Regions from separate parts of the Paenibacillus durus genome, predicted to be linked through region 3. Evidence: riboswitches for the same ligand, from Rfam matches in the RefSeq annotation. Region 3 holds a riboswitch; each other region holds the start of a gene.
The links. Region 3 has a riboswitch for cyclic di-GMP ahead of PDUR_RS28595 (glycosyl hydrolase). Riboswitches for the same ligand answer to the same signal wherever they lie in the genome.

Region 1 (3,401 bases), 1.4 Mb from region 3:
GGTTCTCTCGATTCCGGTAGATCTTGTCTGCCAGGATCACCGCCGGATACGCGCCAAAACGCTCTTTGTACGATTTCACCGCATCTTGCAGGGTGCCCGATTCGTTAAAGTTGTCCCATTGCATCGTTTCGATCCAGGCGTATCCGTTGGACAGACTGGCTGCTATCTTGGCTCCAAACTCGACGGACGCTCCGGCTTTTCCCCGGACAATCGGTCGGACATGCGGCTGTTCGATGCTTACGATTCGATGCTCCACCCGGTGCACTCCGCCATTCATCATTTCTTGTTGCTGCCGGTGCAGTTCGCGAATGACTAGCAAACGGCGATAGGTCATTTTGCTCAAAGTACTCAGCGAGGTTTGCTGGCTCAGGTTTTCAATGATTCGCAGATCCCGACCCACATAGCCGAGCTGCTTCTTGACCGCTTTGCGGATCGTTTTACCTTTGGGCTGGCGTTGTTTAGATACAAGCAGGTACGCTTTACGGGCTTGTCTGCGGTACGTGCGCGGCTTCTCCGCCAGACCGATCAGCGGCTGATGCAATGCGTCAATGATACCTTCCAGGATTTCACGAGCATGATTCAATAGCCCCAGATCTGTCGGATACTTGATGTCGGCAGGCGCACAGGTTGCATCCAGCATCAACGTGCCGCGATGGGTTTGTGCGTCGGGATTGGGAAGAAGACGAAAGAGGGACTTGGCCTTGCCCTTTTGTTGAGACTTTTCCGGCGTGGTATCCACTTCCAGAATCGTTAGGGTGTCGTCCATTTTCATGACCATTTGTCCACCCCCCGGGTGATCATCGTCGTCATCACGTGTTTGTTCCTTGGCTTTAGCCGCTGCTTTTGCTGCTTCCTGCTCGGCCTTCAGCCCTTCTTTTATGATCCAGTCATTGATCTCGTGAAGGATGTCGGGACCCAACCGGTCGCGAAAGTGAGTCATCAAGGAATGATGGAAGGGCTCTTTGTCCACGTAACCGCCAAAACCCAGAAAATACTGCAAATAGGGGTTTTCCATGATCTGCAAAGTGGTTTCCCGGTCGGTTAAGCCTAGACGTTCCTTGATCAACAGGGAGCCCAAAGCCAAACGTACCGAATACGCCTTTTGCCCTTCGTCGGGTGCGCCGAACACCTTTACATATTTTTCTTCCGCTTGCTCCCAGGGAACGAGTTTGGCCAGCTTCACCCACCGATTGTTGGGGTTCAGTTTGCCGCCAAAGGGCAGGTAAAAATCTTTGAGAAGATCGTCGGTCGATTCTATCCGTTCAAACATGATAATTCACTCCATCTGCAAGGGTTTTTTGCATTTTTCGAGTATTTCCTTGCAGATGATTTCGACAAAAACGGCTTCTATTCCTTGTGGGAGTAAGAGTTTTTGTTTATTCAGCAAGCCCTAAGTACCGCAGGCAAGTCATCTATGGGAAAATAGCAGATTAGACCGATCATGGTTCTTACGACCTATTCACATTACAGGAATAGATACCTATTATAAAAATAGAACTTCAGTCACAACCCAGTGAAAAAGGCAAATCATGAGAAATCATGAGACGCAAAGCCAAGGGCCTGAACCACATCCATGTGGAAGGCAGCCGGTTGCCACAAGGAATCATAGCTTTTACTATGAGCCTTGTCTGAGGTTCATTTTTTTTGTCTATTATCCTTATATCAAAGAAAGGTAGGAACACATGAGAAAACGTAAATCCTCCAAAAGACTTTCTTTCCTGGTTTCGATGATGCTTATGGTCCAGGTCTTGTTTCCCGCTCTAAATGTGTTTGCGGCTGAGACAAACAATAACGTGCTGCCTCCAAGCAATCTTTCCTATCAGCTCCTGACACCAACCGATGTCAAGCTGACATGGAGCTCCGTGTTTGGGGCTACTGGTTATAAGGTGTATGAGATTACGGATGGCCAACTGATCGAGCGGGGGACAATGACAACGACCTCCTTTACCATTAACGGTCTTCCGGAAGGTTCATATACTTATGTGGTTTCAACCTTAAGTCCGGACGGAGAGTCAGGGCCCTGCGCGCCAATCACGGTGAATATCACCTATCCCGACATGACGGCGCCAACCTTGACTTACACGATTCAAAACGGCAACGATATTGTCCTGAGCTGGACCACTTCTGCGTATGCCCAAAGTTACAATCTTTATCAAGTTCAAGCTGATGGACAAAGAACCTTGATAAAATCCCAGGCAACACATACATATACAGTCGTCAATGCTCCAATGGGAACAGCTACGTACGCGGTTAGTGCGGCGAATTCCGCCTTTGGTGAATCTCCTCTATCCGCACCTGTCGACGTTAATGTCGTCCTTCCAGTCATGGCCGCTCCAGGCAACTTCACGTTTAGCCTGGCGAACGTCAACGACATCAACCTGAAATGGAATGCAGTCAGTTACGCCACGAACTATAAAATCTATCAAATCCAAGCTGACGGTCAAAAAGTATTAAAAAGCACGGTAACCGGTACAACCGTCTCCTTTACCAATCAAGAGGCTGGAGAATATGTATATGAGGTATATTCCTACAGCAGTCGTTTTGGCGAATCGGCGGAAGGAAGCCGTTTAACGGTAACTGTCGGGGATGTCACTATGACGGCACCCGGCAATCTAACTTATAAACTGCAAAACGTCAACGACGTGGTTTTAACATGGAGTACCGTTTCAAATGCTACAGGCTATAAAATCTATCAGCTCATCGACGGGCAGCTCGTACTGAAAAGCACGGTAACCGGAACAGCTGTCACCTATACGAACCAACCGGCCGGGGATTACCACTATGAGGTACATTCCTATAGTGACCGTTTCGGGGAATCGGCGGAAGGCAGCCAGGTTTCAGTTACTCTGAGCTCCGTAACCATGGAGCCGCCTGCCGCTGTTAACTATACGCTCAAAAACGTTAATGATGTGGTCCTGACCTGGGAGACTTCGGCAAACGCCAGCAGTTACAAAGTCTATCAAATTATTGACGGACAAAAAGTATTGAAAAGCACGGTAACCGGCACTACTGTCACTTACACTAATCAGCCGCAAGGGAATTATACGTATGAAGTTCATTCCTTCTCTACCCGTTTCGGGGAATCAGCGGAAGGAAGTCAGGTTTCAGTTACTCTGAGCTCCGTAACAATGGAGCCGCCGGCCGCTGTTAACTATACGCTCAAAAACGTTAATGATGTGGTCCTGACCTGGGAGACTTCGGCAAACGCCAGCAGTTACAAAGTCTATCAAATTATTAACGGACAAAAAGTATTGAAAAGCACGGTAACCGGCACTACTGTCACTTACACCAATCAGCCGCAAGGGAATTATACGTATGAAGTTCATTCCTTCTCTACCCGGTTCGGGGAATCGGCGGAAGGAACCCAGGTTTCCTTTACGCTCATTTTTCCGACCATGGAG
Region 2 (3,401 bases), 3.0 Mb from region 3:
TATGCTTCCCGGGTTACTTTTCGTCAAAGCTTGCTTCGGAAGCATATGCTTGTGTTGTCTGTGAAACTATTAATTAAGATTTAGTGTGCGGTGTGCGGTAGGAGGCACTTCGTCACGGTCAGTCAATAGCTCGATGACGGCAACGCGGTTTAAAGCCACAGCTTCGCTGATAGCAGCAGCAAATTGTTCTTTGGTCTCGCATTTGTAGCCGGCAGCTCCCAGCGATTCGGCAAATTTTACGGCATCCATAGGAACTTCAAATAGAGTTCCGTCGATTCTGCCTGTAGTTTTTTCCATTCCTTTTAACGCCATATCCAGCTGCATATTATTCACAACGATAAAAATGACCGGGATATTCTTGCAAACGGCAGTATTAATTTCTGTGCCGAGCATCATGAAGCAGCCGTCGCCGGTAATGCAAAATATCGTTTCCTCAGGGGAAGCAACCTTTGCTCCGATTGCCATGCCGATTGCGTTGCCCATGCAGGCAAAGTAGGCGTCGAAGACAAAACTGCCCGGCTTCTTCACGTTGTACCACTTCACGGCATTGAAGCCATGGCTGCCGTCATCAACAAATACGGTATTGTTATAAGGGATCAGATCGCTCATCGTGTTCATTACCGACGCCAGCGAAAGCTTGGGCAGATCGGGCAGTTCTTCCGCATAATGAACGGCCGTCTCCGTTTCACGTTTTTTAATAGCGGCAGTATCAACATTCTTGAGATACAGCGACAAGTTATCGCGCAAATCTCCGCCGACAGCAATCGTCTGGGAGGTTAGTATTTTTCCCACAAAGGTAGGGTCTACATCAAACTGAATTAAGGTCTTTGGATGATTATCCGCCTTAAGGTTACAAATGGTCATGTCACTAAGCCGCGACCCAAGCACGATAAACAAATCACTGCGGTTCAATAAATCGTCGCCATGCTTGCATCCGCCAACACCGACCGGACCATGGTACAGCGGATGATCCCAGGCAATAGCGCCTTTGCCGCCGGGAGTAGTAACGACAGGAATATTAAAAGTCTCTGCCAATTGGACCAATTCCGTATGCGTGCCGGAGCGGTTGACGCCTTTGCCGGCTATGATCAGAGGTCTGCTGGAATGATTAATGGCATCCGTAACCCGGTCAAAATTAGCGTAACTGACAAGGGTTTCGCGTTCGGGGATAACAATTCGGCATTCTTTAAGCGGTTCTGTCTGGACATCAAACGGAATGCACAGATGAACAGGTCCGCGCTTGCCGCTCAGCGCAATGGAAATGGCATGGTTAAAAATCGTGCTGAAATGGTCGCCGCGTTCGATTAGTTTGCTGAAGAGCGTAGCGGGTCTGAACATGTCCGCCAAATCTGCTAGATACGAAGAGGAATCCTGGCATTGGGGAATTCCGAGCTCCTGAATGGATTGATGCCCCGTAATAAACAGCACAGGGAGGTTATTGGCTTTGGCATGTGCCGCCGCTGTGAGGAGGTTCGTCCCCCCCGGACCGGAAGTACCGAAAGCGACGCCTAGATTTCCGGTCTTTAAGGCATAGCCGGAAGCTTCGAATCCAGAGCTGGATTCATGTCTCCCGGGAATAAACTCAATACCATAATCCACCATCTTAAGAACTATGGGACAAATAGATTTACCGATAATGCCAAAAGAATGCGTTACTCCGAGATTGCGTAGTGCTTCCGCCATATAATCTGCGACTGTCTTCAAAAGATCCACCTCACAAATTAAATATTGTTTGTCATGTTATCGATCCTTCGAAGTAAAACCGGTAGATCAGAATAACAAATGACAGAAGACCTGTACTCAAAACAGAGTACAGGTCGGTTGACAAATCACCATTTAGGACGCTTGATATGCAGTCGTCCCGGTTCTTCAGCAACCTGGCTGTCATGGTCTCAAGGGAAGAACTGAGACTGTAGATCCATGGCTTTGCGTCATTCCCTTTCGGAGAATTTTGCCCATATTAAGGTTAATAAAAAAGAACAATTTTCCCTTACAATATATTCCTAGCCCTTGTTTTGTCAATATATTTATATAAACAGGCTCGAAATTTGACGAAATGATTGATTATTGAGCATAAAGACTCATTGCAAAGAAAAGAAGCAGCCCTTGCGGCTACTCCTTCTCGTTAGCGTAAGGATCAAGCAGGTAATCGCCTTCTCCGCTGTCCATGTAACTCTGGTACTGATGTCCCTTCACGACGGTAACATGATTGCCCGTTATGTCCGTGGCGATGAAATTTTCCCAGGGCTCGACGAAGCCATCCGGGTCATCGGCTTCGATTTCCATATCATTGTAAGAATCGATATTATTTCCCTCCGCCATAGCCGGCGTGTTGGAGGTGCCGAAGCTCTCGACGATCTGCCAGGCGTCCTCGCCGTCAAATCCGTTATACTCATGCTCGTCGAGACTGCTCCGCCCGAATGGAGGAGTAAGAAATTCCTCTTCAACCGGGCGTGTATGCGGCTTTTCCTGGCGGGGGCTGTATTCCTTGGAATAGCGCGTAGCAGGAAGGGCGGCCAGGCGCTCATACGGAATCGGCTGTCCGCTCGCTGCGCAAATGCCGTATGTGCCTTTGTCCATCGCCTCAAGCGCATCGTCTATATCCTTAAGTTCCAGTTCTTCAAGCTCTTGAAGCGATATATCCATAGAACGATGATACAGGTCGGTTGCGACATCGCCGGGATGGTTGTCGATTTCGGTCAATTCGCCCGACATATCCCGCATGGAATCTTCAAGACCGTGATCTTCATTCTCCTTAAGCCTGTGCCGGATATCGTCCCGCTGGCGGATAAGAAGGCCGCGCAGGTGGGCAAGCTGTTCCGAAGACAGGTGATTCATTAGCCTCGGCTCCTTTCCATATGCCGTTTTCCTTGTTAGGTTGGCCGATTGGCCGGTTTTTTACCGCTGGAAAATTGTGCTTTTGATAAGCAAGGCTCGGGGTGCGCTCCAATGGACGGGTTCTTAACGCCTGTGCTACAATATACAAGTCTTTTATACACGTTTTGGACCGCTTTCGGGTGGGAAAAATAAGAACGGAGTGACAAGCTGAAGTGGTGTACTATCTGATCGCGCTAATCGTATTTTTGCTTGACCAGGGAACGAAATATCTGATCTCCACGCGCCTTGAAATCGACGAACAAATTCCGGTAATCGGGAACTTTTTTGTTATCACATCGCATCGAAACCGCGGCGCCGCTTTCAGCATTCTGCAGGACCAGCGCTGGTTTCTCATACTGGTGACGGTTGTCGTCCTGATTGGAATCGTCTGGTATTTGAACAAAGTAAAAAGGACGCGGCGATTGCTGCCCTTGGCGCTGTCACTCGTGCTTGGCGGCGCAGTCGGCAACTTTCTCGACCGGGCGATTACAGGCGAAGTTGTCGATTTTCTGCGGTTTAATTTC
Region 3 (3,401 bases):
ACCAACTGGTAATGACCGCTACCCCGTTGACCCATAACCGAATGCCATCGTCCGAACTAGTATAGAAGGAATAGTTCTCGGTGTAGAGAGGCTTGATTTTACCGCTCCAACGGACGGAAAAATAGTCAGGGTGGACAGAGCTGTCCGGTGTTCCGGTTCCCCAGTTAAAATCGATGGCCGATTCTTCTCTTACCAGTGCAGGCGTTCCGGAAAGCTGCATATTGGCAAAATATTCGCCAATCAGCCCGTTGCGGGGCTGCGAAGGCTCCGGCGTGGCCGAAGGTAGTGGCAGCAGATTCGCGCTGTTCGGATCATTCACCCCCGAACCTTCTCCTATCGGCTGATAAGTCGGCGTTGGCGTCGGGCTAGGCGATGGTGTTGGCGTTGGACTCGGCGTCGGCGTTGGACTCGGTGTCGGCGTTGGCGTCGGCGTCGGGCTAGGCGACGGTGTCGGTGTTGGACTCGGCGATGGTGTCGGCGTTGGACTCGGCGTTGGCGTCGGGCTAGGCGACGGTGTCGGACTTGGCGCCAGACTTGGTAACGGCGCTTGTATCAGAATTGGGCTCGGCACCGTTACGGAAGCCATTCCCGTTATAACCTCATCGCGGGTTAAGGTGAATCCGTTATTCATAAAGCTCTTGATTGTAGTCGTGCTGTTGTTTTCGTACAGCATTTTGCCCCAGTTCATCATAAAGACCCATTTGCTCTGTGATTTGGGCAGCATCGCCGGATCGGGCATTTGTCCGTTCTCGCCAATGGCAATCGGCTTGCCGGCGGCCAGAGTCAGCAGACTGTCATAATAGTACTGATTGAAATCATTGTTATAAATGTCCGCCGCCAAAATGTCCACCTTATCCGCACCGGGATACGTCTTGACGTAAGGATCGGCCCAGCTGTTCGGCGCGTTCGGGCTCCATACCCACAGCAGATTGTTAAGCTTATGAACATTAACAAAGCGGTCATACATAATATTCCACAGAGCGGCAAAATTGTTCTTCTTGCCCCACCAGAACCAATTGCCGTTCATTTCATGGTACGGGCGCCACAGCACGGGAACCCCAGCATCGCGCAGGGCTTTCAGCGATACCGCCACTTTATCGAGTTCCGTGATCAGGCTGTTGTACTGCGTAGTTCCAGGAGTGACATACTTGTCAAAATCGGCCTGGGACAGCGATTTTTGCACATTGGTCCAGTTATAAGCCGTACCGGGCAGATTTGCGTGGTACGTCATGGCGACGATGCCGCCGTCCTTATACCATTTGATGGCGCTGCTGACGATATTTTGCCGCATCCAGGTCACGGCGCCGTCCGTTTGGCCGTTAATCGCCCCAAGCTCATATCCATGTAGGGCTGCATATCTGCCGCTCGTTACTTGAAGCTTGTAGTTGAACTCGTCCGGACTTTCCAGATAATCATGCTGGCCGGTAATAATGCGGGTTCCGGAAATGGAGTACAGGTAGCTCAGCAGCTTGACCGCTTCGGGAGAAGCATCAGGATTGACCGGGCTCCCCTGAGCCTCCGCAGCCGAAACAATCGCCAGGCTTCCTGTACCCGCAGGCAGGACAAATGTCAAGAGCAGACACAGGGATAGCATAACAAAGAACAGTCGATACATACGAAGAACTTTCAATTCCATCTCCCTTTCGGTAACCAGGCTTCCTCCTTAATTAAGAGGCCCTATGGCTTTGCGTCCCTACCTCACGATAGGTTTGCCTTTGTCGTAGTCGAAGGCTTAACCTTCTACCGTACATATCGACGTTATTTAATTATTCATGAAGTCCATTTTTCATAAATCCTTAATAAATAAGTCGAAAGACCTGTTTAATGGCCGGTAAAATTGGTTAAATAACAATTCTGCCTATCAATATCAAACTTTTTTTCAAGAAATAAACTGGTGCAGTTCAATGTCCTTCCAATCCAGCGTAATGCGGATGTTGTCCTCTTCCACCAGCTCCGATCCAGTCTGCACTTCGATAAACTCCACATCGGTCAGAGCCAGAATGCTGTGCTTCGTTCCTTCCGGTATGCGCACAACATCTCCCGCTTTTACCTTGTGCATTTTTTCATTAAGAATGATGCTGGCTTCCCCGCTGATGAACGTCCAGATTTCACTGCGCTTGAGATGGTACTGATAGCTGATATTTTTTCCTTCGGCAATAAAAATCCGCTTGGTCAGCACTTCATTGCTTTCATGGTATTTGACGTAATCGATCACCCGGTAGTGGCCCCATCGGCGTTCCTCATACATCGGTCTTTGTTCCGTGCCCTTCAGCACCTCTTTGATGCGCGGACTTTCCGATTTGTGAGTGACGAGAATACCGTCCGGACTCGCGGCGATAATCAGGTCCTGAGCACCGATTACCGTGATCGGAATATCAAGCTCGTTGACAAGGCAGCTTGTCGAGGAATCCTCGGTCAGAACGCCCTTGCCCATTTGATTGCTCGCCATCTCTTCGGTCAGCGTATTCCAGGTGCCCAGATCCTTCCAGAATCCGTCGTACGGCTGAACAACGATTTTGTCTTCCCGTTCAACCACTTCATAGTCGAAGCTGATCGAAGAGAGCAGCTTGTACTGCTTCTGCAGCTCTTCGTAGGTCAGCGGCAGGCCTTTTTGCTGCAAAATATCAAGCAGGTATCCGAGCCGGAAGGCGAATACCCCGCAGTTCCACAAAGCGCCCTGTCCAATGAGCTCTTCGGCGCGCAGGCGGTCCGGCTTCTCAAGGAAACCGCTCACCGGCATGACTCCATTCTCCTGAGCATCAGCGCTCGAAGGGATAATGTAGCCGTATTTCTCCGAAGGCAGCTCCGGTACGACGCCGATCAGCGCCAGGTTTGCGCCGCTGTCGTCAAGCGCCTGCTCAAGCTGCGAAACCGATCCGAAGAAGGAGCCTTCCACATAAGGATCGACCGGCAGAATCGCCACCGTCTCATCCGGCCGCACGCCCTCTACCGAATACAGATAGACGGCCGTGAGCGCAATCGCCGGAAAAGTGTCCCGGCGTTCAGGCTCGATAATAATCTTCACGTCGGTGCCCAGCTGACTCTGAATCATTTCCACCTGTCCGCGTCCTGTCGCCAGATACGACGATTCCGCGAGTCCCGCTTCTTCCAGCTGCCGCCATACCCGCTGGACCATCGATTCAGGTTCGCCAAGCGGGCTTTCCAGCACCTTCAGGAACTGTTTCGAACGTGAATCATTGGACAGAGGCCACAGCCGTTTTCCCGAACCGCCAGATAAAAGCACCAATTTCATAAGTGTACCCTCCCTCTAAATGGTCATGCCATGGCCGTGAAGAACCGGCTGCTTAATGGAACTCCATTATGTCAATATCGCAGTCTTAAGGCAGCACTGCGGGCAACAATCGAAGCGTAACATCCGTTTGCCCTGTTCTGTACAGGGG
Region 4 (3,401 bases), 910 kb from region 3:
CTTCGCCCGGGAAAGCGGCGTCTCCGTGCATCAGTACGGCCATGGCTTTGTTCGTATCAAGCACAGGCAGCCCCGGAGCGCTTCGGACTTCCTGGGCCGCGCGTGCAAAGCCCTCCACTACAGGGTTGACGAATTCAAGATGGCTCGGGTTGTTGGCAAGCGTCAGACGGGCGCGCACTGTCTCGCCTTCATGGAACGCACGGTCGGCGCCCAAATGGTATTTTACATCTCCGGTCCAGCCGTAGTTGATGCCCATGGACCCTTCGGACGGGAACAGCTCCTTGTTCGGAGAATGGTGGAATTCGGAAAAAATAATATCGTACGGTTTGCCCAAAATATGCGCGAGCACATTCAAACGGCCCCGGTGGGCCATGCCCATCAGGATATGCTCCGCGCCGTCATGCGCGGCCGCCCGGACAATTTCGTCCAGCATAGGAACAAGCGCATCATTGCCTTCCAGACTGAACCGCTTCTGGCCGACAAATGTCTTATGCAGGAATGTCTCGAACTGCTCCACCTGGATGAGCCGGCCCAGCAGCCCTTTGCGTTCCGCCGGCGTGAGCGGAGCGGGCGAGGTGGCCGATTCGGCCTGACTGTTCAGCCAGCGAAGCTCCTGTTCGTCGTGGACATGGCTGAATTCGTAGGCAATCGTCTTGGTATAGGTTTGGCGCATCCGGTGATAAGCGTCCCAGCCGGTCAGCACATCCTGCGGAGCGTTCTCCCAGATGAGCGAAGCCGGCAGGGCAAGCAAATCTTCGCGCGTAAGCTCATAAGTCTCGGGGTCCAGCCATTTGGCCATGGAGGTATGACCCTGTCCCAGCGGGTCGATGTCGGCTGCCAGATGGCCAAAAATGCGGATGCTTGCGATCAGCTTGGAAGCTCTAACCGCTTTGCGAAGCCAATCGGTATCGGCGGGCAAGGCCGGTCCGGGAGTCCTTGCAGCCTCGGATGTCAGCGGAGGAGAACCGTAGATGGTGAATAGTTCGCGGTAGTGGGCTTCCACTGAAAAAGGATCTTCGGCGAAATGTTCGTACTTTTCCTGAATGTAGCCCAGATTGGGACCGTAATACTTGCTCCAGACGGATTCGTTGTAGGACTCTTTGGCTGACATGAAACATCCTCCTAACGGTTAAGCTCCAAAGGTGGCGCTGATTAAGGAGGCCCTCTGTTGGAGCTGCGGTGGTTACGTTTACATTCTATAACAAAGACAAACCATTATAAAGCTAATGCCTCATCCTATTGTGCTCCTTTCAACATTTGTAATCAATTCAAGCTTTCGTCCAATCCGTTCGAAAAAAGGCATAATTATGTACAGGACCAAATAACCAAACAAATGATTCGCTATTTCCAAAAAATTTTGGTTAACAGACTTGAAAAATGGGTATTTGTCGTATATAGTTCATTCATACTACTAAGATCATACATATGTTCAAATTATTTCTACTGCCGGGTGCCGTTTGATCAACTCTATTTTTTCTCCGCGCATACTTACTTATTTCCAAAATTCGACACACTTTAGGACGAACTTCTTGTATAATATTCTTGCAAGACTCATTGTGATGAGAATCAATATCAGATCCTTGAATGCAAGGGTCCAGTAAAAGGTAAACCTGCTGAAAGGCAGGGGCACAAAGTCACGGGTCTAAGGTTATTTTTATATACTACGACGGCCGGACTGCCTGGGGACAAAAATCTTAGGAGGAGATTTTTTGGACAAGTCCAACCAGGGGAACATCGGAGAGCTGCAGACGTTAGAGCTTGATATGGAATGGGTGTATTTGCTTCTGAAAGCCAAGAAGCAAGGGCTTCAAGTGGATGAGATTCGTCGGTTCTTCAATGACAGGACACTTAAGGCAATGTAGCAAGAGGGGTCTGAAAGGGCATTATCAATTGATATTTGAAAGAGGACATGGCGGCGCGGCGTCATGTCCTCTTTATGTTTGTGGGCTTTACTGGATTACTGGTCCTTCTGTTCAAGACGCCATTTCTGGTAATCCAGAAACTCCTTAAACTCGCGCTTGCTGACGCCTGAAGCCATAGCCTCCTGCACTAGCTTGAACCATTCGGAATCCAGCATTTCCTCCTGCGTATCGGAGTTCTCTCCATAGAGAAGAACGTGAACGGGAACGTCCAGAGCCTCGGCAATTTTTTCAATGAATTGGATAGAGGGGTTGGATTGAATGTTGCGTTCAACATTGCTCAAGTATGATTTGGCCACATCAGCCTTGCTGGCCAGCTCGGATAAAGACAAGCCCTTCTCCAGACGAAGATGCTGAATGTGTTGTCCTATATTATCTGGCACGATGAGTTACGCCCCCCTCCTTGTTTTTTTGGTACTAGTATAGCAAAGGTCTGCATACAAGGCAAAGCAGGCATTTTCCAGAATTTCTAACGAATCCGAAAGCTATAATCCGGCTGGACGCTATTCTATCCCTTCGATTTCTGCGGCGGCGCGCCGATGAATCGTCAAGGTAACCGCACGCCCCGGGAGCTGACGTACAGGTCATACCATTCCTTACGGGTAAGCGTAAGCTTGTCCGCGCCTTCGCAGGCTGCGATGCGCTTCGGACTTACCGTTCCGATAACGGGCTGAATCGCGGCCGGATGCGTCATCAGCCAGGAGAGGACTATCGCTTCCGGGGTCGTCCCTTTCTCATCGGCCAGCGTACGGACAAGGCGCGCGGTGCTGCGGACCGTTTCGGATTCTCCGTCCAGCGGGCGTCCGCTGTATTTGCCCTGGGCCAGCGGCCCCCACGCCTGAAGCTGGATATTCTCCAGCCTGCAGTGCTCGATCGTTCCTTCGGGCATGCCTTGCTCTCTCCAGGCTTGCTGATTGACGCTTACGACCGAATCGAGCCAGTAGATCTTCTCAAGGCTCATCTCCAACTGATTGACGATAAACGGCTCTTCGCTGTATGCCTGAAGCAGCTTGATTTGCCCCTGGCTCATATTGGAGACGCCGAAATGCCGCACCTTGCCGGATTGCTTAAGCAGGTGAAGCGCTTCGCCCACCTCTTCAGGGTCCATCAGCGGATCGGGCCGGTGAAGCAGCAGAATATCCAGGTATTCTACTCCCAGACGAGACAGGATGCCGTCCACACTGCTTAGGATATGGCTCTTGGAGAAATCGAACACGTTGGAGCTTTCGCCGGGTTCGGCCAGCTTAATGCCGCACTTCGATTGAAGAATGATCCGTTCACGCAGCTCCGGCCGTTCTTTAAGGACGGTGCCGAATACTTGCTCCGCTTTGCCGCGGGTATAAATATCAGCGTGATCGAACATATTGATGCCGATGGAGAGCGCCGCTTCGACAGCCTCATGTCCTTCCTTGATTTGCTCTTTAGTAATCGCCTCGCGGTCCCAGCCTCCGCCAAGGCCCATACAGCCCAGGACAAGCCGGC

Region 1: linked by a shared signal. The riboswitch ahead of PDUR_RS26140 (fibronectin type III domain-containing protein) and the one ahead of PDUR_RS28595 (glycosyl hydrolase) in region 3 are both predicted to bind cyclic di-GMP.
Region 2: linked by a shared signal. The riboswitch ahead of PDUR_RS18905 (thiamine pyrophosphate-binding protein) and the one ahead of PDUR_RS28595 (glycosyl hydrolase) in region 3 are both predicted to bind cyclic di-GMP.
Region 4: linked by a shared signal. The riboswitch ahead of PDUR_RS29605 (anti-repressor SinI family protein) and the one ahead of PDUR_RS28595 (glycosyl hydrolase) in region 3 are both predicted to bind cyclic di-GMP.

What each region holds. Positions count from the first base shown of each region.
Region 1 is NZ_CP009288.1:5,893,321-5,896,721, reverse strand. It holds gene PDUR_RS26145 (IS5 family transposase) at 1-1,270, opposite strand, end outside; cyclic di-GMP riboswitch class I at 1,512-1,598, shown strand; gene PDUR_RS26140 (fibronectin type III domain-containing protein) at 1,683-3,401, shown strand, end outside.
Region 2 is NZ_CP009288.1:4,349,505-4,352,905, reverse strand. It holds gene PDUR_RS18905 (thiamine pyrophosphate-binding protein) at 70-1,713, opposite strand; cyclic di-GMP riboswitch class I at 1,869-1,966, opposite strand; gene PDUR_RS18900 (TraR/DksA C4-type zinc finger protein) at 2,113-2,838, opposite strand; gene lspA (signal peptidase II) at 3,051-3,401, shown strand, end outside.
Region 3 is NZ_CP009288.1:1,281,811-1,285,211, reverse strand. It holds gene PDUR_RS28595 (glycosyl hydrolase) at 1-1,630, opposite strand, end outside; cyclic di-GMP riboswitch class I at 1,643-1,724, opposite strand; gene PDUR_RS05825 (sugar phosphate nucleotidyltransferase) at 1,880-3,253, opposite strand.
Region 4 is NZ_CP009288.1:376,118-379,518, forward strand. It holds gene PDUR_RS01775 (2-oxoglutarate dehydrogenase E1 component) at 1-1,111, opposite strand, end outside; cyclic di-GMP riboswitch class I at 1,594-1,683, shown strand; gene PDUR_RS29605 (anti-repressor SinI family protein) at 1,710-1,862, shown strand; gene PDUR_RS01780 (helix-turn-helix domain-containing protein) at 1,958-2,302, opposite strand; gene PDUR_RS01785 (aldo/keto reductase) at 2,467-3,401, opposite strand, start outside.